4 regions of the Piscibacillus salipiscarius genome follow, and region 2 is predicted to be linked to each of the others. Evidence: riboswitches for the same ligand, from Rfam matches in the RefSeq annotation. Region 2 holds a riboswitch; each other region holds the start of a gene.
What was found. Region 2 has a riboswitch for S-adenosylmethionine ahead of ACFSW4_RS13055 (methionine ABC transporter ATP-binding protein). Riboswitches for the same ligand answer to the same signal wherever they lie in the genome.

Region 1 (7,561 bases), on a different contig from region 2:
GATTTAAAGCTGTTGAGCTGATAAACGTCACAAAAGCCGTACTTTTTATCTTCGCCTTCATTGGTAGTGAAGGTGATCACACCATTCACAGAGGCAGCTGTTCCATGAGTGATCGTATGATGAATGTTTAATTTAAACGTGTCATTCGTGTTCATACCACCTAAAGCCTCTTTAAGTGCTTCTTTACCTACGATCATGTCATCGCCGACCATTTCCCATCGTACATCATCTGTTACACTGTTTAAAATAAACTCAAGATCACCCGTCATGAACGCTTCATTAAATTTTTCGAAGAATTGTTGGCGTTCTGTAGCCATACGATCACTCCTTTTACCAAAATTACTATTATTTTAGTTTAAGTTTTTAAACCAAACAGGTCAAATAATTAGGCATTTAGTATTCCTTCTAATTGAGCAAGGTATTTTTTTAAGATGTTGATAGACTCAGTGGGGTGCTTGTCTTGTAGTTCCAAACTATGATTAGCCCCACTCACTAGAGTCATATTTAAGTTAGGGTTATGCTCTAATTCAGAATAGCGTTCTTTTATATAACAAGGGTCTTGGTCTCCAATAACAACAAGGCCTGCAAATTCACTAATTTTAAGACAATGGAAAACATCGTCCCTTTGCAGAAGTGGGGTAAGCCAGATGCACAGTTGGGGTTTATAATCATCTACAATTTGAGATAAAGCTAGAGTTCCTAATGATTTAGAGCAAACCATCACTTCATCGTAAAATTGAACAACTTGATTAATGACTCGTTTGACATCTTGGCCCAACCCTTCAGCACCTATTTGTTTAAGCTGATTTTCCGAGTATGAATAATTCACATGAAGAACGTCAAACCCCTTACTCACAAACAAACCAGTAGAATAATAAAGTAATGGGGCCTGACTTGTATACCCAGCGCCAGGCAATACAATAGCAAGTTTGTGGCTTTTTTGTTTTAATAGCGTGTATGAGATTGATCGCTCCTCTGAGAATACATGATCTTTAATAAATTCCATATTTTTCAGTCCTTTTTATCGTTATTATACTACTATCTGAAATTAAAAAAAGAAGGTTTTTTCTATTATAAATCGAAGTAGGTTTAATAGAGAACTAAACAAACAGGAGGTTATTATGACACATCCAATTGATTTAGGTAATGATATGACGTTGATAGATTTATATGATTTAAGTATGCCAGAACGTACGGGGGCTTACGTCTTACACGCAGATGAACTGACGGTTGTAGAGACGAGTGCGAGCCCGTCTGTTCCTCACTTGTTAAAAGGGCTTGAAGATTTAAATCTTGACCCTAAAGATGTAAAGCACATTATTGTAACTCACATTCATTTAGATCATGCGGGCGGTGTAGGGCTCTTTTTAGAACATTGTCCAAATGCGACAGTTTACGTTCACCCAAAAGGTAAAAGGCACCTAGCAGACCCGGCGAAATTAATTGCAGGGGCTAAGGCAGTCTATGGTGATCAGTTTGATGAACTGTTTGATCCAATCGTACCTGTTCCTGAAGAACGTTTAGTGGAGAAGGGTGAGGGTGACACACTAGATATAGGAGGAAGAGTGCTTACGTTCTACGACTCTCCTGGTCATGCTAAGCATCACTTAAGTATCCATGATTCATTAAGTAACGGCATTTTTACTGGTGATACGATAGGGGTTCACTATCCTCAAGCAGAAGGGCTAAACTTTGTTTTACCATCGACATCACCAAATCAATTCGACCCTGACGCTATGCTAAAATCACTTAAGAAAATTGAAAACCTAAATGTGGATCAAATATATTTCGGTCACTTCGGTAGGTCTCGAGACCCGAAACATGTGTATGAACAAATCCGTTTTTGGTTACCGCGTTTTGTTGGGGTTGGGGAAAAGGTTTTTGAAGATCATCCTAATGCTTCTTTTGAAGAAAAAACTAAACTTGTAGAAGATGGTTTAAGCAATATTGTCACAACGCATCTAGTTGAACACAACATACCAAGCAGCCATACGGTTTATAAGTATTTAAGCTTAGATCTTCAAGTATGCGCCATGGGAATTGTAGATTATCTCTCTAAGAGTAAATAAATACTAGAAAAAACTTCGCACTGAGCGGAGTTTTTTATCTTTCGGTTAGTATCTCGCTATATAGGGTGGATTAAAAAGCGTTTTTTACTCCGTCGACAAATTTCACGGTAGATATATTTTTAAATGGGGTAGATCAACTGAAAAACGGGGTAGATATCCTTGTTGTTGGTATACCCCAAACGGAATAGCTTCGACATAATTTTTAAAAAAATATTGACAGTGATTAAAATTCAGATTATGATGGATAACATCACAAATTAAATAACGAAAACCGAAATATATATTCTTCTTATCCTGAGAGGTGGAGGGACTGGCCCTTTGAAACCTCGGCAGCGGGTCTGATGACGATCAGACACTGTGCCAATTCCAGCAAGTATGTCGTGAATGCTTGAAAGATAAGAAGAGCTGGGCTACATACACGATGGCAACCCTCTCTTCTTATTCCTATTGGATAAGGGGAGAGGGTTTTTTACTGTTTAGGAGGTACATAGATGATTCGATTTGATCAAGTCACCAAGTCATTTGACCACGAAGGAACATCATTTAAGGCGGTTAATCAGGTAGATTTAGAGGTTCAAAAAGGTGAAATCTTTGGCGTGATTGGCTTCAGTGGTGCAGGTAAAAGTACGTTAGTTAGGCTTGTGAACCAATTAGAACGACCGAGTTCTGGAAAAGTCTTAATTGATGGCCAAGATATGTCTCAAGTATCATCAGGAAAACTTCGTAGCATTAGGCGCGGAATCGGAATGATTTTTCAACATTTTAATTTACTCGAGACGAAAACGGTGTTTCACAATGTCGCATTTCCACTTACGCTTGCTGGGGCACCGAAAAGAAAAGTCAAAGAAAGGGTCAATGAAATACTCGAATTCGTTGGTTTAAGCGACCGCGCGAATCATTATCCTGACCAGTTATCTGGCGGGCAAAAGCAGCGCGTCGGAATTGCTAGAGCTTTAGCGACATCGCCAAGTATTTTACTTTGTGATGAAGCAACATCTGCTCTTGATCCTGAAACAACAAAATCCATTCTTAATTTATTAAAAAAAGTTCGTGATGAATACAACATAACTATTTTAATAATTACGCATGAGATGAATGTTATTAAGGAAATTTGTGACCGAGTAGCCGTGATGGAGGATGGAAAAGTGGTTGAAGCGGGATCGATTTTTAACCTATTTTCACAACCAAAACATCCGACAACACAAAAATTTGTTCAGACAGTGATGAATGACGAAATACCAAAATCTATTTTAGACCAAGTTGAAACACGCTATATCTACCGTGTGACGTTCACGGACGGATCAGCAAGTCAGCCGGTTTTATCCAATGTAGCGAAACAATTTGACTTAGAAGTGAACGTGCTTTACGGCCAAATTACGGAACTTCAGGACTCACCGTTCGGGAATTTAATCGTCGAATTCCAAGGTGATGATGATGAGATCCAAAGAGCATTAGAATATATCAAACAACAAGTGATCATCCAGGAGGTGAAGTCAGATGGACGTTAATATTATTGAAATGTGGCCAAGAATTGCTGAAGCAACAAATGAAACGTTACTAATGGTGTTTATATCTCTAGCTCTAGCATGTTTAATTGGAATACCACTCGGCATTGCGTTAGTCGTTACTCGAGAGGGTGGGCTTATAGAAAATGGACCTGTTTTTAATGTACTCAATGTCATTGTAAACATATTTCGGTCAGTCCCATTCATTATCTTACTCGTTGCCATTTTGCCAGTTACTAGATTCATAGTAGGAACATCTATTGGGACTGCGGCGGCTGTCGTTCCGCTTGTGTTTTTCTCAGCACCATTCGTCGCAAGACTAGTTGAAAGTAGTTTGCTTGAGGTGAATACAGGTGTGGTTGAAGCGGCTCAAGCGATGGGTGCGACCAACTGGCAAATTATTTATCGAGTTCTAATACCTGAAGCATTAAGCTCAATTACTTTAAATTTAACGATTGCAACAATCGGACTAGTTGGGGCTTCAGCTATGGCTGGCTTCGTTGGAGGCGGTGGCCTCGGTGACTTAGCGATTGCATACGGTTATCAGAGGTTTGAAACAGATATTATGATTGTGACGGTCGTACTACTCGTTGTCCTTGTGCAATTCGTTCAAATGATTGGAAACTTTTTATCAAAAAAACTACGAAGATTATAACTTTAGGGGGAAACATTCATGAAAAAATTAATTAACATCACACTAGCATTAATAATATCGGCAATTGTTTTAGCAGGGTGCGGTTCAGGGTCTGATTCAGATGATACAGTTAAAGTAGGGTTAAACGGTTCTGGTGTTCCTATATGGGAAAAAGTAAAAGAACTAGCTGCTGAAGAAGGCATAGAAATAGAGTTAGTAGAATTTGCGGATTATGTTAGACCAAATCTAGCATTAGCTGACGGAGATATTGACCTTAACGCTTTCCAAACGGTTTCTTACTTTGATGCATTTATTGAAGAGCGTAATTTAGACTTAGAGCCGATTGCGGCAACGCTCATTGCGCCAATGGGGATATACTCTGAAAAATACAAAAGTGTTGAAGAGATTCCAGAAGGAGCATCCGTAGCCCTTCCAAAAGAAGCGACGAATATGGGACGCGCCTTGCTATTACTAGAAAAGGCTGGTTTGATCGGACTTCCAGAAGGTTTTGACGGGAATGGATCCATAGATAAAATTCAAGAAAACCCGAAAAATCTCAAGTTTGAACCTGTCGTGGCAGCTCAAACACCAAGAGTATTACCGGATGTTGCAATCTCTGTCATTAATAATGGGGTAGCTGTTGAAGCGGGATTCAACCCTGTTAACGATTCAATCTTTGTCGAGGACGACACAGCGACACCTTACATTAATATCATTGCCGCGCAGTCGAGTGAAGCGGACAATGAAACGTACCAGAAAATCGTAGACATTTATCAAACAGAAGAAGTAGCGAACCATATTAGAGACGTTTATGATGACTCTTTAATTCCTACTTTTGTAGATTTAGATAAGATTGGTTGGTAGGTTTACGTCAACTTTTGCAGAATTTACGTCAACTTTTCGCAAGTTATCGTTAAGTTTTTTAATTGTATCGGCAACTTTTTAGAGATTTACGTCAAGTTTTTCAAAATAATCGTCAAGTTTTAATGATTTTACGTCAAGTTTAAGCCGCGCCCAAGGGTGAACGAATCCCTTGTGTGTGGTTATATTTTTATTTGAGCTGTATCCATTTCAAACATATCAATAAAACGCCTTGCACTTTTCGTTAAATAACGATCCTTTGACCAAATAATTGCTGATTTAGACGGGATTTCCTCATCTTCAATTTTTAACATGTTAATCCCGCTAACATTTTTATGGTGATAAGTCGATTCTGGAATTATGGTTCCACCAACTCCTGAGCGAACCAAATCTAGAATCATATCCACATCTGGACAATCCAATATAATGTTAGGATTTAGTCCTCGCCTTTTAAATTTATCTAAAATCACTTCGTATTGGCCTACCCCTTTAATGCGGTGCAATAACATCAATGGATGTTCTGATAATTGCTGCATCGTTATAGACGCATCATGGAGCTCATTCCATTCCTCTGGTAAAACAGCTACGTAATTTTCATCGGGTAAGTGCAGGTAGTCAAAAGGTTCAAGGTCTAATGGGAGTCTTATGATGGCGAAGTCAAGTTCATGATTCAATAGATGTTCAGCTAGAGTATAAGAATCGCCCTCTTTTAACCTGAACGAAATGTTTGGGAATTGTGACCTAAATAAATTAAGTTTGTCTGGAATATAAGAAAAGCAAGTTTTAACACAGCCGACCGCAAGCTGGCCAGCATAACCTTCTCCTACATCCCGAACTTCTGTTACAGCATCATCCATATGCGAAAAAATTGCTTCTACTTTTCTAAATAAAACTTCACCTGCTTCAGTTAAAACAAGTTTGCGAGATTGACGGTCAAACAAAGTCACTCCTAGTTCGTTTTCAAGGTCTTTGAGGCTTTTGCTTAGGGGAGGTTGTTGAATGTGAAGTTTTTTTGCGGCTTTCGTAATTTGACCCTCTATTGCAATCGTATGGAAGTACTTTAAACGTTTGAAATCCATCGATTAACTCAGCTCCCATATATTTTTTATATAGATATATAACATAATTGATATTTTTAATATACCAAAAGTCGTGCTAATATTCAAAATATAAAGTATTAAAAGCGCTTACAAAGTTTTGAGGAGGAGATCTTATGCCAGCAAAAACGGGTAAAGAGTATATCGAACGACTTAAAAAAGCTAAAAACAATGTTTATATCGGAGGAGAACGTGTAGAGGACGTGACGGAACATCCTGCCTTCAAAAACGTTGTCCAATCAATGGCTAAACTTTACGATATTCAACACGAAAAACCAGAAAAAATGTTGTATAAATCCCCGACGACAGGCGATTTAGTCAGTAAAACGTTTATGCTTCCAAAAACGATTGACGACTTAATCGAACGAAGGGAAGCGATTATGGAGTGGCAAGACTTCACAAAAGGTGTCATGGGACGATCTCCAGACTACTTAAATGCAGAAGTCATGACGATGGAAGCAGCCTATGAATTTTACGGTCAAAGTAATCCACTATTCGCTGAAAATGCTAGAAAGTATGCAGAGTACGCAAGAGAGAATGACATAAGCTTAACGCATACATTAATCCACCCGCAGGTTAACCGGGCAAAAATTCAGGCTGAACAAAAAGATGCCAATGTCGCCTTACATGTTGTTGAGAAAAACGATGACGGCGTAGTTGTGGATGGCATTAGACTACTTGCAACTCAAGGTGGTATTACGGATGAAATTATGGTGTTTCCTTCAACAGTAAAAAAAGCTGGAGAAAAAGATGATCCATATTCATTAGCTTTTGCGATTCCAAATAATACGCCAGGCTTAAAATTCTTAAGTCGTGAGACGTTTGATTATGGTAAAAACAGCTATGATCACCCGTTAGGCTCTAAATTTGAAGAAGGAGATACGATTGTTGCCTTTGACAATGTGCTAGTCCCTTGGGATCGTATTTTTATATTAGAAGATTCAACCATTTGTAACAGGGCTTTTGCTGAAACAAATGCAGTTGTACACATGACGCATCAGGTAGTAGCAAAAGACATTGCTAAAACAGAGTTCTTATTAGGTGTTGTATTAACATTAATGGACTCGATTGGAATTGATGGATTCCAGCATGTCAAAGACAAGGGTACTGAAATTATGCTGACGTTAGAGAACATGAAATCCCATTTATTCCGTGCTGAACACAACGCTAAACTGGACCAGTGGGGTGTGATGACTCCAGACTTTGAAGCGTTAAATGCAGCTCGTAACTGGTACCCAAGAGTGTACCCTCGATTAGCTGAAATTTTAAGAATCCTTGGTGCTTCAGGCATGATGGGTATTCCAAGCTACGATGACTTCAACTCAGAAGAAATTGGACCGATTTTACACCGCGCTATGCAAGGTAAAAATGTGGAAGGCTTTGAACGCGTTCAAA
Region 2 (7,561 bases):
GACATTGGCTTATTCGAATTAAATGAAGCGTTCGCCTCTCAGTCGTTACAAGTTATTCGTGAGCTTGGCTTAAACGAAGATATTGTTAACGTCAATGGTGGTGCAATTGCTTTAGGTCACCCACTAGGTTGTACGGGTACCAAACTAACCATTTCACTTATGAACGAAATGAAGCGTCGTGATGTGAAATATGGTGTCGTAACAATGTGTATTGGCGGCGGCATGGGCGCTGCTGGAGTATTTGAATTACTTTAATATCCAAGGGGGATTTTAAAATGAGTGAAACAACTGAAAAAGTATTTAAGGGTGGCGGCTTCTTAGTCGAAGATGTGAAGGCTGAAGATATTTTAACGCCTGAAGATTTTACTGAAGAACATAAGATGATTGCGAGAACGACTGAAGAGTATGTGAAGAATGAAGTATGGCCAGTGATTGATAACTTAGAAAACCATGAGTTTGATAAGTCAGTTGATTTATTAAAGAAAGCAGGGGAACTTGGTCTATTAGGTGCAGATGTTCCTGAAGAATATGGTGGTTTAGAGCTTGATAAAATCACGTCTTCACTAATTACTGAAAAAATGTCACTAGCTGGTGGTTTTTCAATTACACACGGTGCACATGTTGGTATTGGTTCACTTCCAATCGTATTTTTCGGAAATGAAGAGCAAAAGCAAAAATATTTACCTGCTTTAGCAACGGGTGAAAAATTAGCAGCCTATGCCTTAACTGAGCCAGGTTCTGGATCAGATGCATTAGGTGCAAAGACGACAGCGAAATTAAATGAAGCTGGAACTCACTACGTATTAAACGGAGAAAAACAGTGGATTACCAACTCTGCTTTCGCAGATGTGTTCGTTGTTTATGCGAAAATTGATGGCGAGAAATTCACAGCATTTATCGTTGAACGTGAATTCCCAGGCGTATCAACAGGTGCTGAAGAGAAGAAAATGGGTATTAAATCGTCTTCTACTCGTACCTTAATCTTAGAAGATGCTGAAGTACCAGTTGAGAACGTTTTAGGCGAAATTGGTCGCGGACACGTGATCGCATTCAACATCCTAAACGTTGGACGTTACAAGCTAGCAATTGGCGGCGTTGGTGGCGCTAAGCACGCGATTGAAGTGGCAACTAAATATGCTAATGAGCGTAAACAGTTCAACACACCAATTTCTAAATTCCGTCTTATTCAAGAGAAACTAGCAAGCGTTGCGGCAAACACGTATGCAAACGAAAGTGCAGTTTACCGTACAGTTGGTTTATTCGAACAGCGTTTAGGCGGCCTTACGAAAGAGCAGCTTAACGAAGGTAATGAAGTTGCGAAAAGTATCGCAGAATACGCAATTGAGTGCTCCATGAACAAATATATGGCAACTGAATTACTAGACTTTGCAGTAGATGAAGCAGTTCAAATCCACGGTGGTTATGGCTTCATGCAAGAATATGAAGTTGAGCGTATGTACCGCGACTCGCGTATCAACCGTATTTTCGAAGGTACAAACGAAATCAACCGTATGCTAGTACCTGGAACTTTCATGAAGAAGGCCATGAAAGGTGAACTTCCTTTATTACAAAAAGCTCAAGGCCTACAAGAAGAACTCATGACAATGATGCCTGAACCTGTTGGCGATGAGCCACTTGAGCAAGAATACTACCTACTTAAGAATGCTAAGAAAATTGGTTTATTAGTAGCAGGTATTGCAGCTCAGAAATACGGTGAAAAGCTTGAGCAAGAGCAAGAGTTATTAGTGAACATTGCAGACGTTGCTGCTGAGATTTATAACATGGAATCAGCGATTCTACGTACGCAAAAATCATTAGATAGCGCTGGTTCTGAGAAGAGCAAGCAGAAACTTAACTTAACTCAAGTTTACGTACAAGAAGCGTTTAACCGCATTGAAGCTCACGCGAAAGAAACATTAATCGCAAGCGATGAAGGTGACAGCCTACGCATGATGCTAGGTGCACTTCGCAAGCTTACTCGTCACGATCCAATTAACGTGATTGAGAAGAAGCGTGAAATCGCAGCTGCGATTATCGACGCTGAAAAATATGTTGTTTAATTTATAAGGTAAACAGCCGGGTGTGCTCCCGGCTGTTTTTTAATAGGAGTGAGTTACACCCATAGGAATGTGGAACACACCCATAGGAAAGGAAAAACACACCCATAGGGAAGCGAAACACACCTATAGGAATGGGATAAACGCCCATAAGAGGACGAAACACAGCTAAAGAAAGCTAATCCGCTAATAACTAAACCTCAATAGCAACACTTTAAATATCCGAATCCTAAATTTTTATGTTATGATACCAATTAGGAGGTGCTCTCATGGGTTTAAAAGTCTATCAGTACCCGAAATGCGGGACATGCCGTAAAGCGTTAAAATGGTTAGATGAAAATGGAGTTGAGTATGATTCCATACATATTGTTGACAATCCTCCGTCTCAAGAGGAGTTAAAGAGTTTTATTCAGAAAAGCGAGCTTCCAGCCAAAAAGTTTTTTAACACGTCTGGGAAAAAGTACAGAGAGCTAGGACTTAAAGACAAGTTAAAAGGTATGTCTGAAGATGAGATGACCGAACTTTTGGCTTCAGATGGAATGTTGATCAAGCGGCCGATTGTAACAGATGGCCAAAACGTAACAGTCGGGTTCAAAGAAGAAACTTTTGAGGAAACTTGGAAATAACTTAATTAATATTGTGTAAAAAATCAGTATTTTGTTGTATCATTAACTTTAGATATTGAAAAGTTGGAGGGTTAAGAAATGAGCTTACCGAAAGAGTATCGTTATTCTAAAGAACACGAATGGGTAAAAGTTGAAGGAGACAAAGTTAGAATTGGAATTACAGAATTCGCACAAGATGAACTAGGCGACATCGTATTCGTTGAACTACCAGAAGTAGGAGACGAACTAGAATTAGATGAGCCGTTCGGTAGCGTTGAATCTGTTAAAACAGTTTCTGAGCTTTACGCTCCAGTTTCAGGTAAGATTGTTGAAATTAATGAAGAGCTTGAAGATAGTCCTGAATTAGTAAACGAATCACCATTCGAAAAAGCTTGGATGGTTGTTGTTGAACTAAGTGACGATTCTCAGCTAGATGACTTAATGGACGCAGATGAATATCAAGAAATGACAGATTCTGAGTAATCTCGAAAAAAGGCTGATCCTATTGGGTCGGCTTTTCTTATATCTAAACATAATGACTAGTTTAAATAAAATGGTGAGAATATAAATAATACTAAGCGAAATGTCGCTCAATGATGATAGATGGTGATGACATGGATGAATTACCGAGAGTGTTAATTGTAGAGGGTAAACAGGATCGTAAAAAGATTCAGAAGATCTTAGATGATGAAGATGTTTTTATACTTTGTACATTTGGAACTTTAGGTATTGACGCACTTGAAGAGCTTGTGGATGATTATCAATTGTTCGAACGAGATGTGTATATTTTCACCGATACGGATGAGCCTGGTAAAAAGTTACGAAAAATGTTAAATCAAGAGCTATCCCATGCTGAGAACATTTATATTGATAAAAAGTACCGCGAAGTTGAGGATGCACCTGAGAATGTGTTAGCATCTTTATTATTGTCAGCTAATATGAAAGTCAAAACGGAGTACTTGAAAGGGTTTTAATCGTGATTGAAATAAGCCAGAAACAAGCTCACTTTATAACCCAAAAAAAGGACTATCACATCGTGTTTGTGAATAGTCCTTTCTGCGGGACGTGTAAAGTAGCTCGGCGAATGCTTGAATATATTGAAGAAACTTTAGAACAAGATAAATTTTATGAACTTAATGCAACGTTAGCACCTGACTGGGTGCAAGCACATGAAGTGACAAGCGTTCCATGCTTGATGGTATTTAGACAAGGCGAGCTTAAAGATCGATTGTACACATTTCATTCTGTTCCATACTTATTGAAAGAAATGGGGCCTTACTTAGTTTAAGGCCTCGCTTAATTTATGAACGATGGAGACGAATTCAGCTTGATCTCCAAAATGTCCAACGACTTGTCCCTCTTTATCTATAATGATGGTTGTTGGAACACCTTCACATTCGTATAGGTCATAAACTTCTCGTCCGTTATCTTTTAGAACAGGTTCTGTTAAAAATTGTTCCTGATATTTTAGCGCTTCTTCTTCACCATGCTCACGACTCGTAACATTAATCGTCAGCATTTCTAATTCATCATTGCGAGATGTTTTATAGAACTGCTCTTTTTTAGGAAGGTCACGAGCGCAGTCAGGGCACCATGACACCCAAAAAGTTATTAGAACGACTTTTTTTCCTAATACATCTTCTAAATTAAATGTTTGGTTAGGACTATCTAGGAAAGGAAGTTCGAAAATTGGTGCTTTCATTGTTGATCATCCTTTAATAAGATTTTATTATTGACTTGTCTACATTACCATGCTAACATAAAAATCAATCAAATTAATAAAACATGATTTCTTATCCAGAGAGGCGGAGGGAACTGGCCCTGCGAAGCCCGGCAACCATTAGGATATTCCTAACAGGTGCTAATTCCAGCAATGAAGAGATTCATTGCAAGATAAGAAAAGTGACGGTGAATTCGGCTCTTTTCTTGCGCTTGCATGAAAAGGGCTTTTTTATTTTTCGTCCTAAGAATATTCACTAAGATGATTTATATATAAAAATATACAAATAATACTCTTATCCAGAGAGGTGGAGGGACTGGCCCTACGAAGCCCGGCAACCATCAGGTGTTCCTGACAGGTGCTAATTCCTGCAAAGTATGATGCTTTGGTAGATAAGAGAACGGATGTACCTTTCTGTTCTCTTATGAACGGAAAGGTCTTTTTACTGATTAAATCATTAATGATTAAAAGGGTTAAAGGGAGATTTTTACATGATTTCAATTAAAGGATTGTCAAAGGTCTTTAAAACAAAACATCAAGAAGTTAAAGCCGTCGATGATGTGTCTATTAACATAGATAAAGGTGAGATTTTCGGTGTCATTGGTTACAGTGGCGCGGGGAAAAGTACTTTCATTAGATTGATTAACCGCTTAGAGGAACCAACGAACGGGGACGTTACGATTAATCAGACCAATATTACAAGCTTAAATATAGGCAAGCTTCGTAAAGAGCGCCAGAAAATCGGGATGATTTTTCAGCACTTTAATCTGCTTTGGTCAAGAACAGTGTTTGAGAACATTGCTTTCCCGCTTGAAATTGCGGGTGTTTCAAAATCAGAACGTAAAGAGAAAGTATCTGAATTAATCGAGCTTGTTGGTCTGAAGGGAAGAGAAAATTCTTATCCATCTCAATTAAGTGGCGGTCAAAAGCAGCGCGTTGGGATTGCCAGAGCGCTGGCAAATGATCCAGACGTCTTACTTTGTGATGAGGCAACTTCTGCATTAGACCCAGAAACAACGGATGATATTTTGGATCTTCTTGTATCTATTAATAAAAAACTAAACTTAACGATTATCATGATCACTCACGAGATGCATGTGATTCAGAAAATTTGTCACCGCGTAGCTGTTATGGATCAAGGCAAGGTCGTTGAACAAGGTGACGTGTTAGATGTATTTGTGAAACCGCAGTCTAAAACTGCTAAGCGCTTTGTGCAGCAACTCAGTCCACTCGAGCATAACCAAGAAGGTTTACATCGATTCGTCACTAACGATTCAAATAGCGAAGTGGTTAAACTTCACTTCATCGGTAATGATGCAAAGCGGGCACTCATTTCAGATGTATTAAGAAAGTACGTTGTTGACATTAACATTTTACAAGGTTCCATTTCGCCAACTCAAGAAGGAGCTTATGGAACGCTTTATGTTGAGATTAGTGGCGATCAAAAGGTTATCACCGAAACGATCAACTATATTCAGTCATCGGGTGTGGAAGTTGAGGTGATTCAAGATGTTGACTGATTTATTTCCAAATGTACAAATGGATGAAATGTGGACAGCCACTTACGAAACTTTATACATGACGATTATTTCAGTGATTGGCACATTGATTCTTGGAATTTTATTAGGTCTTTTATTGTTTTTAACTGAGAAAGGGAACTTGTGGCAAAATAAATTGTTAAATGGCGTGACAGCAACAGTCGTCAACGTTTTCCGTGCTATACCGTTTATAATACTAATCTTATTGTTATTCCCATTTACGGACTTCTTAATGGGAACGATTAGGGGCCCTAAAGCAGCACTACCAGCTTTGATTATTGGCGCAGCACCTTTCTATGCAAGACTTGTAGAAATTGCATTTAAAGAAGTTGACAAGGGAGTCATTGAAGCAGCGAAGTCAATGGGAGCAAAGACTCGAACGATTATCTTTAAAGTGTTGCTTCCAGAATCGATGCCGGCGCTAATCTCAGGAATTACGGTTACTGCCATTGCCCTTATCAGTTATACAGCAATGGCCGGAGTTATCGGTGCGGGAGGTCTAGGGGACCTTGCTTATTTGAAAGGGTTTCAAAGGCGAGATATTGATGTTGTCGTTGCTTGTACAATCTTTATTGTAGTTATTGTTTTTATTTTTCAATTCATTGGAGATTTCCTATCCAAAACATTAGATAAACGTTAGTAAGTTGTTTACAACTGAACATAAATAAAAAGAAGATATTGAAGGGAGCTTTTTAAAATGAAAAAAATAAGCGCACTATTTTTATTCGGTTTATTATCATTAGTTTTAGTCGCATGCGGTACTTCTGGTGAATCAGGAAATGCAGGAGATTCAGGAAGTTCAGAAGAAGAATCAAACGAAATCACAGTAGGTGCAACAAGTGTTCCGCACGCTGAAATACTAGAAGAAGCTAAACCATTATTAGAGGGAAAAGGAATCACATTAAATATTGAGTCATATCAAGATTATGTGTTACCAAATGAAGATTTAAGTAACGGTACTTTAGATGCTAATTACTTTCAGCACATTCCGTATTTGAAAGATCAAAAGAAAGAATTCGGGTATGACTTTGTTAATTTAGGCGGCATTCATATTGAGCCAATGGGAATTTACTCAAAAAATATCAAAAGTGTTGATGACATTAAAGAAGGAACCACTGTACTACTAAGCCGTTCAGTTGCGGACCATGGTCGTGTGCTAGCATTACTGCAAAATCACGATTTAATAAAAATTAAAGAAGGGATAGACCCAGTTTCAGCAACGCTAGATGATATTGCTGAAAACCCATTAAATCTAAAATTTGATGCTAGTATTGAAGCAGGTTTATTACCAGAGTTCTATAACCGCGAAGAGAATGCATTAGTTGCGATTAACACAAACTACGCGATTGAAGCAGGACTTGTACCTGAAGAAGATGCCATTATTTTAGAAGGTTCGGATTCACCTTATGTTAATGTTATTGCAGCTCGTAGTGAAGATGAGAATAACGAAAACCTTCAAACGTTAGTTGAGGTACTTCGTTCTGAAGAAATTCAAGACTTTATTAAGGAAGAATATGATGGAGCTGTTGTTCCTGTAAGCAAATAAAGTTAAATTTTTTGTAATTGATAACTACAAAGAGGATTTAACTCAAAAAATAAAGGGTAAGGATATGAGTAAGGATAAACCACTCATATCCTTTT
Region 3 (7,561 bases), on a different contig from region 2:
CTGTTGTAAGTTTTAAGTAATGAAGATTTTTCTGCTTCTTCAAACATTTTTGCGTTACCAATATATCGCTCGTTTAACGGTGTTGTTCCTCGCATTAAAAAGCTTTTGCCTTTAACCCCTTCAGGTAATACATTCGCGACTCTTCCAAGAAGATCTTTAGCTGGTTTAGGAATCGAGTTAAACACTTCAAGAGACTGTGGCTCCCTGTATATATTGTATCCGCCGAATAATTCATCTGCCCCTTCACCAGATAACACTACTGTTACGTGTTTACTAGCTTCGCGGCTAACAAAGTAAAGAGGTACACAGGCTGGGTCAGCTAGTGGATCATCAGCATGCCAAATAATTTTCGGTAGTCTTGATACGAATTCATCTGGAGTAATCGTATAAGAAATATTTTCTACACCTAATGCTTCAGCTGATTCTTTAGCTACCTCAACCTCTGAATACCCATTTCGTTCAAAACCAACAGAGAACGTCTTAAGACCAGGATTCACCTCTTTTGCGAGTGCGACCATGATCGTCGAATCAATACCTCCAGATAGGAATGAACCCACCGGAACGTCACTACGCATATGCTTATTCACAGAGTCTACTAATGAATCTTGAATATTAGAGATTAGCTTCTGTTTTTCCATGTTAACTGGTTTAAAATCAACTTGATAGTATTTATGAAAAACTGGCGTCTCACCTGGATTGAGCTTAAAATAATGACCAGGCTCAACTTTATAAACGTCTTTCGTTAACGTATAAGGTTCAGGCGCAAATTGAAAGCTTAGATAGTGCTGAAGACTTTCCACATTAAGTTCGTGGTCATCATTCATTAAACTAAGTAAGCATTTTTTCTCAGATGCAAAGTAAGTCCCTTCTGGTTTAGTTGAATAAAATAATGGTTTAATACCAAACGGGTCCCTTGCTCCAAACAGGACTTCTTCCTGCTTATCCCATATTAAAATTCCAAACATCCCTCTAAGCTTATTAAAGGCTTCCTCACGATGTTTAGAAAATAACGCTAAAATCACTTCTGAATCAGATTCGGTTGAAAACACGTAACCTTCTTCTATTAATTGTTCTCTTAATTCTACATAGTTATAAATCTCACCATTAAACACCATCCAATATCGCTCATCTTCATAGGATAATGGTTGGTGCCCACCTTCTAAATCAATGATACTTAATCTTCTAAAACCAAATGATACATACGAGTCAACATAATAACCTTCATCATCTGGTCCTCGATGAGTCATTAATTGATTTGCGCGCTTTAGCTTTTGTTTAAAAACGTCCTTCGGTTCACTAGGTACTTTATTTACTAGTCCAATAAAACCGCACACAGACAACACTTCCTTATAAAGTCATATTAAATTCATTATATAGACGTTTATAAGGTAAGTTTTGTCACAATATGCGTTAATTATTTATAAATTTTTTTAAATCTTCAACGCGGTCAGTATGTTCCCAAGTAAAATCTTCATCTGTTCGTCCAAAATGACCATAAGCTGCTGTCTTTTTATAGATTGGTCTTCTTAAGTCTAACATCTTAATGATTCCTGCTGGGCGAAGGTCAAATGTTTCACGAATGGCTTCGACCATAACGGATTCTTTAACCTTACCCGTTCCAAATGTGTTCACTGAGATTGATACAGGCTGCGCAACACCAATAGCATAAGCTAGTTGAACTTCACACGCTTCTGCAAGACCCGCAGCTACAATGTTTTTCGCAACGTAACGTGCCGCATAAGCTGCTGAACGGTCTACTTTCGTTGCATCTTTACCACTAAATGCTCCGCCGCCATGTCGAGCATATCCGCCGTAAGTATCAACGATGATTTTACGTCCAGTTAAGCCAGCATCACCTTGAGGACCTCCAATGACGAATCGTCCTGTAGGGTTGATGAAGTATTTTGTGCCGTCGTCGATTAAGTGTTCTGGAACAACGGGACGAATGACATGTTCAATTAAATCATCATTAATTTGTTTAAGTTCAATTTCCGGATGGTGTTGTGTAGATATGACAATCGTATCCACTCGCTCTGGCCTGCCATCATCATCGTACTCAACAGTAACCTGAGTTTTCCCATCTGGACGTAAGTAATCAAGTTCGCCCGATTTTCTCACATCGCTAAGACGTTTTGAAATCTTATGTGATAATGAGATCGGTAGTGGCATTAATTCCTTTGTTTCATTTGTTGCATAACCGAACATGAGCCCCTGGTCTCCAGCTCCAATTGCTTCAATTTCTTCATCAGTCATACTGCCTTCGCGTTTTTCGTATGCTTCGTTGACACCTTGCGCAATATCTGCTGATTGTTCATCAATAGAAGTTAGCACGGCACAAGTTTCGGCATCAAACCCGTATTTGGCACGTGTATAACCAATTCCCTTAATCGTTTCTCTTACAATAGACGGGATGTCCACATATGTCGTGGTTGAGATTTCACCTGTCACTAGTACTAAACCTGTCGTAACTGTGGTCTCACATGCCACCCTCGCATTTGGATCTTCTTTTAAAATTTCATCTAAAATGGCATCCGAAATTTGGTCACAGATTTTGTCTGGATGCCCTTCCGTTACGGACTCGGAAGTAAATAGTCGACGTTGATGTGTCATATAATCGTTTCCTCCTCGATTAGATCTTCTTCAACGGCTCTCTTATTATGTGAAAAGCAACATTTTATCCGTTTACTTTTTATTCTAACCAAAACAAAGAAAAAACCTTTCCACTTTGCGAGGAAAGGTTCATCGTTCATGGCCTTTCACTCTTATCGTTCAAGGGACTACTTCCCCTGCATCAGGTTAGCACCTGTCACAACATGTGATGGTTGCTGAGTTTCATAGGGCCTGTTCCCTCCACTACTCTGGATAAGAGATATACCGTTCTGATTTATAATAACTTGAAACGCCCCGAGTGTCAATGGATATTGCCCCAACTTCACCTCGCTGCATAATTTATAAAATATAGTTTATTATTGCTTATATTTTAATGTTAAAAAACAGTTCACAAAACTATAACCTTATCACTATGACAGGCTTAAGTTTTAATTTATAATAAAGGACGTCAAAAAGAAATTTTGAAAAAATGTTTAATTAGTATGGTTTATTAAAATAAATGTGTTATACTATTAAACAAATAAACTTATAAAATGATAAATTTTGTATTGTAAAGGATGGTTAGGTGTGAAAACGATGAATGTTCAAGCGTCCGTATCCCAGCTTACTCAACATAAAAATAATCAGGCGAATTTGCCGATTGCCAGTTTAGTAGAACGTATTCTTTCTAGAGAAGAAGGTCTTCTAACATCAACTGGTGCTGTGCGTGCTACGACTGGTAAATATACAGGTCGTTCGCCTAAAGATAAATTTATTGTCGAAGATGAAGAGACAAAAGATCAGGTGGATTGGGGTTCTGTTAACCAACCAATCAGTGAAGATATTTTCTTAAACCTTTTCAATAAAGTAACTGATTACTTATCTGAACAAGATGAAATTTTTACGTTTAATGGTTTTGCAGGTGCTGATGAGAAGTACCGTTTACCTATTCAGGTTGTGACTCAATTTGCATGGCATAACCTGTTTGCGAATCAGTTATTCATTAGACCTACTGAACAAGAACTAAGTGATCATAACGCAGAATTTACAGTTGTATCTGCGCCTCACTTCAAAGCAGACCCTGAAGTGGACGGCACGAATTCTGAAGCGTTTGTAATCGTATCATTCAAACATCGCATTGTACTAATTGGTGGTACAGAATATGCTGGTGAAATTAAGAAGTCCATCTTCTCTGTGATGAATTACATGCTACCAACGAAACAAGATGTGCTACCAATGCACTGCTCAGCAAACGTTGGTGCAGAAGGTGATGTTGCGTTATTCTTCGGCCTATCTGGTACAGGTAAAACAACGTTATCAGCTGATCCAAATCGTCGTCTAATTGGTGATGATGAGCATGCATGGTCACAAAACGGGATCTTCAACATCGAAGGTGGCTGTTATGCGAAATGCGTGAACCTATCTGAAGAGAAAGAACCTCAGATTTATAACGCAATTCGTTTCGGAGCTGTTTTAGAAAATGTTGTTGTTGATGAAGAGTCGCGCTTACCTGATTATGATGACACAAGCTTAACTGAAAATACGCGTGCAGCTTACGCGATTGACCATATTGATAATATTATTGAACCTAGTATTGCTGGCCATCCAAATACAATCGTATTCTTAACAGCTGATGCATTCGGAGTATTACCTCCAATCAGTAAACTAACTAAAGAACAAGCGATGTACCATTTCTTAAGTGGTTATACGAGTAAATTAGCTGGTACCGAGCGTGGAGTAACAGAGCCTGAAGCTACATTCTCAGCATGCTTTGGTTCACCATTCTTACCTCTTCCTGCAGCTGAATATGCAAAAATGTTAGGTGAGAAAATTGATGAGCATGACGCTCAAGTATTCTTAGTTAACACTGGCTGGACTGGTGGTTCATATGGCGAAGGAAGCCGCATGAAATTAGGATACACACGTGCTATGGTTCAAGCGGCATTAGAGGGTGAGTTAAATAACGTTGAAACGACTAAAGACGAATTCTTTGGTTTAGCCATCCCAACGCACTGTCCTGGTGTTCCAAGTGACGTGTTAAATCCTAAGAAGACTTGGAATGACAAAGACGCTTATGACCATAAGGCAAAAGAACTCGCAAGTAAGTTCCACGACAACTTTAAGAAATTCGACCACGTGACAGACGATATACGTCAAGCTGGTCCAACATATAAATAATATTTCTTGAGACGTTCCAACTTTGGAGCGTCTTTTTTATGTCAAAAGTTATATAGTTCGAGACACTAATTATTGTTTTTGGGACATTTAATGTTCAATTTAGGAATCGAACCTTGTCGAAAATGGGCATTGAGTTTAATTTATGAGACATTCGGGGCCATTTATGAGACATAAGCAATATTCTTTGAGACATTGCCCAAATAAAAAACACCCGATATCATCGAGTGCTATGATAAAAACCGTTTTTTAACTATTTTCATCGCTTTGACCAGAACCTGGTCTTTCATCATAAAGCTAAAACGCTTGTCCTGCTTAATGTTCTTAGGGAGCTGGTCCAATAACACTGGACCTTCCGTCTCGAAGTAGTGATCTTCGTTTTCTAAAACATCCACATCGGCGAAATAGATGTTTTTAATAATTTCGCCTCCTTTACCATCGACATAGTACTGGCCGATAAAGTAAAGTTCGGAAACTAAACCACCTGTTTCTTCTTTAACTTCGCGAATAGCTGCTTCTTCAGCTATTTCTCCATCTTCAACCTTACCGCCTGGAAACTCAATTCCGCGGTCACCATGCTTGGTTAAAAGCCACTGGTTTTTATGACGGGCAATCACCCATACATGCTTCGGTTGTTTAGAGAATGCTTCTTTTCCAATTACTAATTTGACTGTGTTGTTATAATAGTCCTTGAATACTTCCACGCAATGGTTCCATTCCTTTGTGTTCGAGAATTATTGGTATTGTACGTTTATTATATACGGTTCGCCGTCTTCATTCAATTTTAGATCGACGATAATTCTATAATTCCCGTAAAGGTCTGATTGGTTTGTTTGAGTAATGCGATAAGTGTTGTGATCTAATGACTCTTTACTAAATTCTTGTTCCTCTTCGAACCATGGTGGTAAATCCATTCCTTTAAGGTAAAGGGCTTGTCCTTTTTCATAATAGATTTCATCAACATAGAAATCTACTACCTTTGAATTTGCCATACCTTTAAAACTAGATTTGTATTCTTCAAGTGACTGATAGTTTACCACTTGATACTGATCATTTGTCTCTTGAATTAAATGATTCATAAATTGGTTTAATACTTGTTTTACCTGTTTATTTGTTAGTTCCTGCTGTTCCTTAGTAATTTTAGCTTGTCCTAAAGCTACTTTTGAAGAAGTCTGATGTGTTGTATAATCATTTGCATGATAAGTATTTGATTCTGCATTTATATCAGATAGTGAATATGGAATAGCTAGTAAAATGAGTGCTGATAATGTGATTAAATATACGACTTTCTTCATGATGCCTCCCACCTTTTCTATTAAATTAACTCTCATAAATGGTATTCCACTTTCGAATACTATATAAACACTATATTTGTTTATAGATGAAAATAGAACCAATGAACTATTAGGGGGAATATTAATGAGACAATTTTTAACATTTTTTGTTTTAATCTTTTTGTTTTTAACTGGTTGTAATAGTGACGAACAAAAAGATGAAAAAGTTACAGTGAGTAGCATTTTTAATCAAACAATTTCTAATTTGGATGAAGTCGAGAACTACATGATGGATTATTCACTTGTACAAGAAGTTGTGGTGCCTGAGGTAAACGAGCCTATTAAAGTAAAACAGGATGAAACGACATACATAGAATCAGATCCTTTTCAATTTATTACTGACTTAAATTTAAATTCGGAAAAAATCACGCTAGTATATAAAAATGAACAGCTTTATGAGAAGTCTAGTAATGAAAAAATTTCAAACGAGCCGTTCACTCGTTTGCCGGATTTAATTAACGAACAACGACATCTACCTGTTCTACTAGAGTTGTTTCAAACCATGGAAGATCAATTTGAGTTAAACGAGAAGGAAAATTCGTATGTTTTAACCATGAGTGGTAAAGGGGAAAACTTTAAGTCATTTGTGAAAAATCAAATCGAAACGGCTACTTTGAATGGATCTGAATTACCTATCAGTCAATCTGATCTAAAAATTAATGAAGTTAACATCGAAATTAAGATTGATGAGGAATCAAAAAACGTCCAGTCTATCCACACAAGCTTTACAAGTGATCAAAACAAAACATCCATTGATCAACAAATCTCACGAAACTATTACGACTTTAATAAACAAGCAAAAAAGATATCTAATTAATTATACTCACCTGCAGGTCATGAACCTGCAGGTGTTTTTAATCCAGTTTATTTAATTCGTCATAAAAAGGCATTTGTTCAACATGTTGCTTAGCATTCTCATCTCCGAGATCGTGAATCATTTTATAAACCTTTAACAGGCATTGGTCAAACTCATCATTATCCTCGTCACGATGATATTCTTTAAACGGCATATGAGATCTCCAGAATGTTCCCATATCAGCATGCTCCATGTCTTCAAAACACTCACGAAGCTCTATAATCTGCTCTGGTGTTCCGTAGATTATAAATTCATCATTGTTACCTGCTTTTAGCTCAGAAATCTCACGCGACTCAACATTGACATAAAATTTACGTTTTTCCATCTTATCCACCTCACTATTAATGTGGACAAAACTAATAATCATATACAAAAAAACTCTTAAAGCTTAGTTAGCCTTAAGAGTTTGGGTTACACAGTTATTTCTAACGCCTGTTTTCTCAGCGTGAGCTTCTGCTAGTATGCAGCGTCCTCTTCCGTGTGGAATGCACATTGGCGTTCCAAATAGCGGGTCATATGTCACGTCACAGTTCATATTGAATACATTATAAACAAGATCACACGTGATGATATCTTCAGGTTGACCTGTCTGATATACCTTTTTATC
Region 4 (7,561 bases), on a different contig from region 2:
AGTCCTGGATTTCCGATTGTTTCTGCAAAAATAGCCTTCGTCTTAGGTGTGATCGCTTCTTTAAAATTCTCAGGGTCTTTCGGGTCCACAAAATGCGTTTTAATCCCATGCTTCGGTAACGTCGTTGAAAACAAATTATAAGTACCACCATATAATGTTGACGCCGAAACAATTTCGTCGCCCACTTCTGCGATGTTAAAAATAGCTGTTGAGATCGCTGCCATCCCGCTTGATAGTGCCAATGCACCCACACCGCCTTCAAGCTGAGCTACACGTTCCTCCAAAGCTCCTACCGTCGGATTTCCAATACGCGTGTAAATAAAACCTTGCTCTTTTAACGCAAACAAATCAGCCGCATGGTCGGTATTATTAAATTGATAAGAGTTCGTTTGATAAATAGGCAGCGCTCTTGAACCCGTCGCTGGGTCTGCCTCTAACCCTCCGTGAATGCTCACTGTTTCTAATCGATATTTTTTCTCCTCAGTCATTTACAATCGCTCCTTTTTTGTATTTAAACGGCTTTTGCCATCAATGATGATAATTTGTCTTGAACAAATGGTCCCCACTTTTCAAATTCAACTAAAAACCCATCGTGACCAAACATCGTATCTACTTCACAGAATTCAGCATAACCCCCAGCATCTTCAATATCCATGACAAACCTTTTTAACTCATCTGGCGGGTAAAGTAAGTCATTTGAAAAGCCTAACGCAAAGACTGGAACGTCATAGCGTTGTATCGCATTTTGATAACTACCTCGGCCTCTTGTAATATCATGACTGTTCATGACGTCGAGTAATCTCAAATAACTATAAGGGTTAAATTTCTTTGCTAATTTTTCCCCTTGATGGTCTAAGTAAGATTCAACATCAAACTCACCTTCTACCTGACTTCTCGCAAACCTTTTACTAAATAATTCATTTGATCGATATGTCACCATTCCGACCATTCTCGCCAAGCTCAAACCATTTTCAGGTTGGCTGCTATTCTTAAGGTCATATTTGATAGCTTGCTTAGCAATGTGATTAAACGCAATCGCATAGTCGCTAAACGTTGGGGTGACCGCAATTGGAAATATCGCATCCATAAAATCTGGGTACATAAGTCCCCATTCTAATACTTGCATACCACCAAGCGAGCCGCCGATTACAGCCTTTAAGTGATCAATGCCTAACATGTTAAGCGCAACAAATTGAACTTCTACTAAATTTCTTACCGTTAATGATGGAAAATTATTTTGGTATGGTTCACCATCTGCTCCTACGGAACCTGGCCCAGTAGAACCATCGCATCCGCCTAACACATTAAATGCTATGACCTGATAATAACGAGTATCAATATATCCGCCTTCATGAATTAACCCTCTCCACCATCCAGGCTTCGAATCTGTACCCACCGCAAATTGATTACCGGTTAATGCGTGGCAAACTAGAATAGTTGGTGCATTTTCAGGACCACTTCTTTCATAAGCAAGCTCAACCTCACGAAACTGCTCACCATTTTCTAAACTAAAGTTCGGAATAGTTACCGTTCCTGTTTGATACCTCATAACCATCCCTCCTTCCAAACCTTTTTAAGAAACTAAAAAAGCCTCCCTGCTTTGAGCAGAGAGGCCAGAATATACGACATCTAATATAATGGTCCCTCTCATCTATCAAAGCACACTTGCTTTGCAGGAATTAGCACCTTTCAAACCGCTGTTTGAAGGTTGCCGGGCGTCATCGGGCCAGTCCCTCAGCCACTCTGGATAAGAGTTTTAAAAATTATTAAATTTTGAATTAATTGATATCTTAGCACGGTCCTATCAAGCTGTCAATATAAATTATTATGTTAAAAGAATATTCCGTTAAGTTATTTTTATTCCTATATTTTAATGAAAATCAGGATCAATATATTTCCCATAATCGGGAACGGCGATTTGATCAAAGTTACGCACGAGTTGATTAAGTTTGTCTGTCAATTCTTGACCGTATACCGGAACACCATGCCCCGTGACTGCAATGGTTGGGTGCAGCTTAGATAATTTAATGATAGATTCTTTAGCGGCCTTCCAGTCTGTTGTTAAATAACGCGGCGGACCACTAAACTCTTGCTCTTGCATCATAACATCGAATAAATTTTCCTGTTTCACCGTCACGAACGCATCACCCACAATTAAAGCACCATCTTCATCCCTAAAAAAGGACACATGACCTGGTGAATGGCCTGGCGTATGAATCCAACTGAACCCGTCCATATAAGGGACTGTGCCATTCTTCGGAAGTGGCTCAACATGTTTACCCAGATTGACAGGTTCATTCGGGAAAAAAGGTGACATTTTCGCTACTAACCCGCCTTCAACTGAAGCATCTGGTTCAGGGTAACTCTTCTGCCCAGTTAGGTATGGTATCTCAAGTGGATGAGCATAGACTGGAACCTCCCACTTTTCAATCAGCTCAATAATAGCTCCTACATGGTCAAAATGTCCGTGAGTAAGAATGATCGCATTTGGCTTAGCGCCTTCTCCGTATCTCTTTTCAACAATTTGAATAATATCATCTGAAGAATTCGGCATCCCCGCATCGACTAATACAAATGAATCTTTACTACCCACAATAGCGATATTCACGATTTGAATTGTATGGCAGTATAAATCCGGAAGTAACTCCACTCCCTTTCCGCTACCAATTGATGTTGCAGGAATAAACTTATAATCAGAACCATAATTCATCTCACGATCCATCACATCAACCTCCTTAAATATTAGTATGAACGATATTTAATGAACTATGAAAAAGAGGAAAAAATTGACTAATGGTCGAATACTATTCTATGAAAGGAGAGATTAGGCATGATTAAAACCCCGATCAAAAATAAAGTGAATGTTGTGTTTATCCCTGTTGAAGATGTCGTAAAAGCCCAAGAGTGGTATTCTAAGTACCTTGGTTTAAGTGAGGGTGAATTTCATCAAGGTCACCTATTTGTTGCAGAAATGGAGGGAACTGGTGTGATCCTTGACTCTATGCCAGCGTGGCGTGAAGAGGGTGAAGCCTTACCAATTCTAAAAGCACCTGTTATTCAATTCGCAACAGATGATATTCATGAATCGTATGAATTTATGAAAGAGAATGGTATTGAACTAGTCACAGATGTTCAATTTGACCAATTTTTTGTTTTTAAAGATTTAGACGGCAACTTGTTGATGGTTTGTCAGGATTAATTAGAGAGGCAGCATTTTCACTCGAAAATGCTGTTTTTTAATTTTCTAGGACACTGTTATAAACGTAAGTTTTCTTTCTATGAACGGTTTTTCCCTTTCCATAAACGTAACTTTCTTTCCTATGAACGGTTCTCTGCTTACTATGAACGTAACTTGGGATTCTATAAACGTAGCTCCTAGATCTATGAACGGATTTCTTCCTTCTATGAACGTAACTTCCCTTTTTATAAATAAATTACAAGAGGACTTAGATTCCTAAGCCCTCTTGCATAGCAGTGAATGTTAAATCAGTTGAAGGAATCTTTTTCTCTTTTTACAACCGACTAAATGTTTAGAGGGACCATTTTAATTTACGAAAATGAGAGGGATTCACGTACTTGCCGTCTTGGAGGAGGACGACTGCAGAACCAGGGAAGTGATAGCTCATTTGAATTCACCCGTTACCTCACATCATAGTGCCCATATAGGGTGATTGGTGAGGATTAGCTGTATCTAACAATTCTATTTACTGCTTGTTTTATCATATTAATTTTTATAGAAACGAACAGTGCACTTGTCAGGTAGTTAATAAAAATGTACGAATTACCATAGTTCAATCTTTTGACAACCCCCAATCGTAATGATTATCGTTATAATTGAAGGTATAAAAGGAGGAACTATTATGGCATTCGTCATTACAAGTCCTTGCCAAACAGAAAAAGCAGCAGAGTGCGTGGAAGTATGTCCCGTAGACTGCATTGAAGAAGGTAAGGATCAATTTTACATAGACCCTGATGTATGTATTAACTGCGGCGCGTGCGTGTCTGCATGCCCAGTCGCAGCCATCGTCGAAGACTTTGACCTTATGCCAGGGGAAGAAAAATATTTAAAAGAAGCTGAAGAATTTTTCAAAAGCTAAAGAGGCTGGGATAAAACATGTCTTAACCTAGAAGAAGACGAATATTTGGGTAAAGTACTCCTAATATTCGTCTTTATTTTTTTAGCTAACTCAAAATAACACTAATACTCATTTGTTTTCTGTCCCACCTATTTGTTAAAGAGTTTTAAACAATTAAATTGAAAAAAACTTTGTTAACGATATTTTTCGCCCATTCAGGTGCCATTCATTGTATTGATCTAATACTAACCTTGCATCTCCATTGTGCCTATCTACCAATTGTTTTACAGCTAAAAAACTTCGCCAATAATCATACATTATACTCGTTAAACTGCCCTCATATGATTTAGCACCAAAATCATCTAATGAGTGCCCTCCATATTGATCTGAGAAAACTTCTACTAACTTGCCTTCAATATTTACAAACTGATCAAATTCTTCTTCTGAAAACAAAAATTTACGAGGTAAGTACTCACACATACCCTCCTCAAACCAAATACTATCATCACGTTCATCATCAAATTCATCAGGAAATAAATCAATATGGTGAGTTAATTCATGTGCTAGTATGGCTAAAACATGCTTTTCAGATATTGTTTTATAATAACGACGAACCTCTGGTAAATTCTTATCTTTTAATTGATCTAGGAATAGACGTTTCCATTCCTCCAAATCAGGAGCAAAGTAAATTATATCCCTATTGGTATATGCAGGAATCGGAATTTGTGAAAATGTTTCTGTCGCAAGTTCAGTTGTTGTCCAGACAATTGCTTTCGGTAACTCTTTTAAATGATATTCTGCTTCTAATTTAAATTGATAAGGCTTAAGTAAATCCTTCATTCTCTGAGTCATTTTCTCATACTTCTCATAATCACTAACACGTTCATAGGCATAAACTTGTTTCACATTTACCCTCCTCTACCAACTAAAATATCTACATCCACTGTCACTTCTTTTAATTCAAGGTCTACTCGTTCATTTAAATTCCAAGTTAAAGGTGTCATCTTTAATAAAAACGGAACTAATTCAGCAGAAATAGGTGCTTGATAAGTAAGTCTCTCTTCTTGGATATCACATAAGCTCTCTTTGAACCGCTTCTTTGTCTCTTCATTGCTATATTCCTCATTGTTGTAAAAAGCTTCGCGTAACTCTTTTAAATATCCACTGTTCGGAAAAACTTTTATTACGAACCCATCATCTGATAACAAGCGTTTAAACTCACCATAATTAGCTGGAGATAAAATATTAAGCACGACATCAAAACTAGAATCTTTAAATGGCACTTGAGCTAAATCTCCGACACACCAGATCGCATCAAGATGATATTTCGAAGCCGTCATCACACCCTCTTTGGCAATATCAAGCCCTGCTCGAATCATATCGTGGTTAACTAGCTCCGTGATCTTTGCCAAATGTGAGCCCTCTCCGCAGCCTAAATCGATTACCGATTGACGCTGCCCAATCAATTCAGAGATCTTATCATGCAATGGCTTGTACACACCGTGCTGAATGAATTGATAACGAGCTTCGAACAGATCCTTATCATACTTCGTGTGAACAGGCTGCGTCATCATGTTGATGTAGCCTTTCTTTGCAATATCGAAAGAATGATTTTGTTTACACACAATATGGTTGTCATCAACTACCATTGAAGCAGCGCAAATCGGACAGCTAAATAACTGCTCACTATTTTTCATGTAAGATTTAAAACGATCGACTTTCTTCACTTAAAACACTCCATTATGTCTCTTCTGCGGTTACATAGCGGTCTCTTCCTGCTCCAAGTCCAGCTAAGAACATTGCTGTCGCTATTAAAATAAACAGGATTAAAGATGGTGTCCATGAACTAAACACGTCAAAAATGACCCCCACCGTAAATGGGCCAACTGCCGCTAACAAATAACCAATTGATTGCGCCATACCGGATAAATTGGCTGCCTGCTTAGCATCTCTCGCTCGCAGGCTCAATAAGGCTAGAGATAATGCGATACTTGCACCTTGAGACGCTCCTGCAAACAGAATGCTTACGGATAGAACAGCAATATGATTTCCAAATAATAATAACGTAAGACCTAAAATATATGATAGACTTAAGACAATGATTATGCCCCTTTGATTTGGGTACCGATCGGCTAGATATGGCGCCAAAAATGCAGTCGGTAATCCTGCAATTTGCATAATCGACACCATCCAGCCCGCAATCGATATATCTATTCCACGACTAACGAGAATCTCTGGAAGCCATGCAATTAGGCAATAAAATAAGAACGACTGTAGCCCCATAAACAGTGTTACTTGCCAAGCAACCTTTGATTTTAATAACGAATCTTTCGCAGGGTTCGGTTTAACCACTTCATCTGCCTGACCCTTTTTACGTAGTTGGGGGATCCATGCTAGAAGAGCGATAATAGTAAATATACCCCAAAACAATAGCCCGTTCTTCCAGCCTAAATCTAATCCATGGGCTAATGGCACACTAATACCAGAACCTAAGCTAGCCATAAAGTTCATCGACAATGTGTATGCCCCCGTAATGAGCCCTACCCTCACAAATGTATTTTTGACAATACCAGGCAAAAGAACATTACAAATCGCAATACCAGCACCGACTAATAACGTTCCGAAAAATAAAAAACCAATGACAGTAGTGGGTCTAATCGTAATTCCAATTCCTAATAATATGAGTCCCATAAAAACGGTCCATTCATTTCCAAAACGCTGAGCAATTTTTGGAGCTAGAGGTGATAATAACGCGAAAGCAAGCAGAGGAACCGTTGTAAGCAGCCCTGCTGCTCCGTTAGACATACCTGTATCCATACGTATATCACTAATCACAGGGCCGACTGCGGTAATAGATGGCCTTAAATTAAATGCTACCAATACAATTCCTGCAATTAAGATCACATACCTTAACTTATTGTGGTTTAGTCCCATAGATTTCTCCTCGTTCTTATTTCTCTTTTAATAAGTTTATCATAACTACTTCATATTGATTTTATTGAAAATGCTTGTTAATTATTCGATGCTAATTCTTGAGTTCACATCAAAACTATTGTTACATTAAATTAAATCCTTATTAGGAGTGTGCTTTATGGAAAAAACATTGGATCATATAGGCGTTGCTGTTAGACATTTAGATGATTCGATTGAGTTTTATACCAAAGTCCTTGGTGCTGAACTAATCGACCGTTACCGAAGTGAGAAAGTCGGAGTTGAAAGTGAAATTGCTGTGATGAATGTTAACGGGACAACAACTGAACTTTTATCTCCGACCAATAATACAACGTCACCTATTGCTCGGTTCATTAAACAAAAAGGGAAAGGTGTTCACCACATCGCTTATCGTGTAAACCACTTAGACCAAGCCATTGAAGAACTAAACAAACAAGGAATTAGAGTGATGGAAGAAACGCGGCGCATAAACAAGCACGGAAGACGACTTATTTATTTAAACCCTGCTGATACAGGCGGGACAATTATCGAAT

Region 1: another riboswitch for S-adenosylmethionine. It lies ahead of ACFSW4_RS07900 (methionine ABC transporter ATP-binding protein); the one in region 2 lies ahead of ACFSW4_RS13055 (methionine ABC transporter ATP-binding protein).
Region 3: another riboswitch for S-adenosylmethionine. It lies ahead of metK (methionine adenosyltransferase); the one in region 2 lies ahead of ACFSW4_RS13055 (methionine ABC transporter ATP-binding protein).
Region 4: another riboswitch for S-adenosylmethionine. It lies ahead of metX (homoserine O-acetyltransferase MetX); the one in region 2 lies ahead of ACFSW4_RS13055 (methionine ABC transporter ATP-binding protein).

Annotation. Positions count from the first base shown of each region.
Region 1 is NZ_JBHUMZ010000019.1:179,945-187,505, reverse strand. Features, by position in the region: gene ACFSW4_RS07915 (nuclear transport factor 2 family protein) at 1-317, opposite strand, end outside; gene ACFSW4_RS07910 (alpha/beta family hydrolase) at 386-1,006, opposite strand; gene ACFSW4_RS07905 (MBL fold metallo-hydrolase) at 1,122-2,069, shown strand; SAM riboswitch class I at 2,356-2,471, shown strand; gene ACFSW4_RS07900 (methionine ABC transporter ATP-binding protein) at 2,561-3,577, shown strand; gene ACFSW4_RS07895 (methionine ABC transporter permease) at 3,567-4,229, shown strand; gene ACFSW4_RS07890 (MetQ/NlpA family ABC transporter substrate-binding protein) at 4,248-5,072, shown strand; gene ACFSW4_RS07885 (LysR family transcriptional regulator) at 5,252-6,148, opposite strand; gene hpaB (4-hydroxyphenylacetate 3-monooxygenase, oxygenase component) at 6,283-7,561, shown strand, end outside.
Region 2 is NZ_JBHUMZ010000047.1:452-8,012, reverse strand. Features, by position in the region: gene ACFSW4_RS13090 (acetyl-CoA C-acetyltransferase) at 1-255, shown strand, start outside; gene ACFSW4_RS13085 (acyl-CoA dehydrogenase family protein) at 276-2,060, shown strand; gene ACFSW4_RS13080 (arsenate reductase family protein) at 2,327-2,683, shown strand; gene gcvH (glycine cleavage system protein GcvH) at 2,762-3,145, shown strand; gene ACFSW4_RS13070 (toprim domain-containing protein) at 3,277-3,636, shown strand; gene ACFSW4_RS13065 (thioredoxin family protein) at 3,639-3,950, shown strand; gene ACFSW4_RS13060 (TlpA disulfide reductase family protein) at 3,942-4,364, opposite strand; SAM riboswitch class I at 4,453-4,562, shown strand; SAM riboswitch class I at 4,675-4,781, shown strand; gene ACFSW4_RS13055 (methionine ABC transporter ATP-binding protein) at 4,874-5,902, shown strand; gene ACFSW4_RS13050 (methionine ABC transporter permease) at 5,892-6,560, shown strand; gene ACFSW4_RS13045 (MetQ/NlpA family ABC transporter substrate-binding protein) at 6,618-7,466, shown strand.
Region 3 is NZ_JBHUMZ010000044.1:13,152-20,712, forward strand. Features, by position in the region: gene asnB (asparagine synthase (glutamine-hydrolyzing)) at 1-1,334, opposite strand, end outside; gene metK (methionine adenosyltransferase) at 1,411-2,610, opposite strand; SAM riboswitch class I at 2,760-2,869, opposite strand; gene pckA (phosphoenolpyruvate carboxykinase (ATP)) at 3,187-4,767, shown strand; gene ytkD (RNA deprotection pyrophosphohydrolase) at 4,995-5,468, opposite strand; gene ACFSW4_RS12535 (hypothetical protein) at 5,499-6,059, opposite strand; gene ACFSW4_RS12540 (DUF6612 family protein) at 6,184-6,915, shown strand; gene ACFSW4_RS12545 (hypothetical protein) at 6,953-7,279, opposite strand; gene ACFSW4_RS12550 (ABC transporter ATP-binding protein) at 7,343-7,561, opposite strand, start outside.
Region 4 is NZ_JBHUMZ010000025.1:71,154-78,714, forward strand. Features, by position in the region: gene ACFSW4_RS11655 (O-acetylhomoserine aminocarboxypropyltransferase/cysteine synthase family protein) at 1-488, opposite strand, end outside; gene metX (homoserine O-acetyltransferase MetX) at 512-1,549, opposite strand; SAM riboswitch class I at 1,645-1,754, opposite strand; gene ACFSW4_RS11665 (MBL fold metallo-hydrolase) at 1,871-2,722, opposite strand; gene ACFSW4_RS11670 (VOC family protein) at 2,831-3,199, shown strand; gene ACFSW4_RS11675 (DUF362 domain-containing protein) at 3,861-4,097, shown strand; gene ACFSW4_RS11680 (hypothetical protein) at 4,251-4,982, opposite strand; gene ACFSW4_RS11685 (putative RNA methyltransferase) at 4,985-5,803, opposite strand; gene ACFSW4_RS11690 (CynX/NimT family MFS transporter) at 5,817-7,010, opposite strand; gene ACFSW4_RS11695 (VOC family protein) at 7,168-7,561, shown strand, end outside.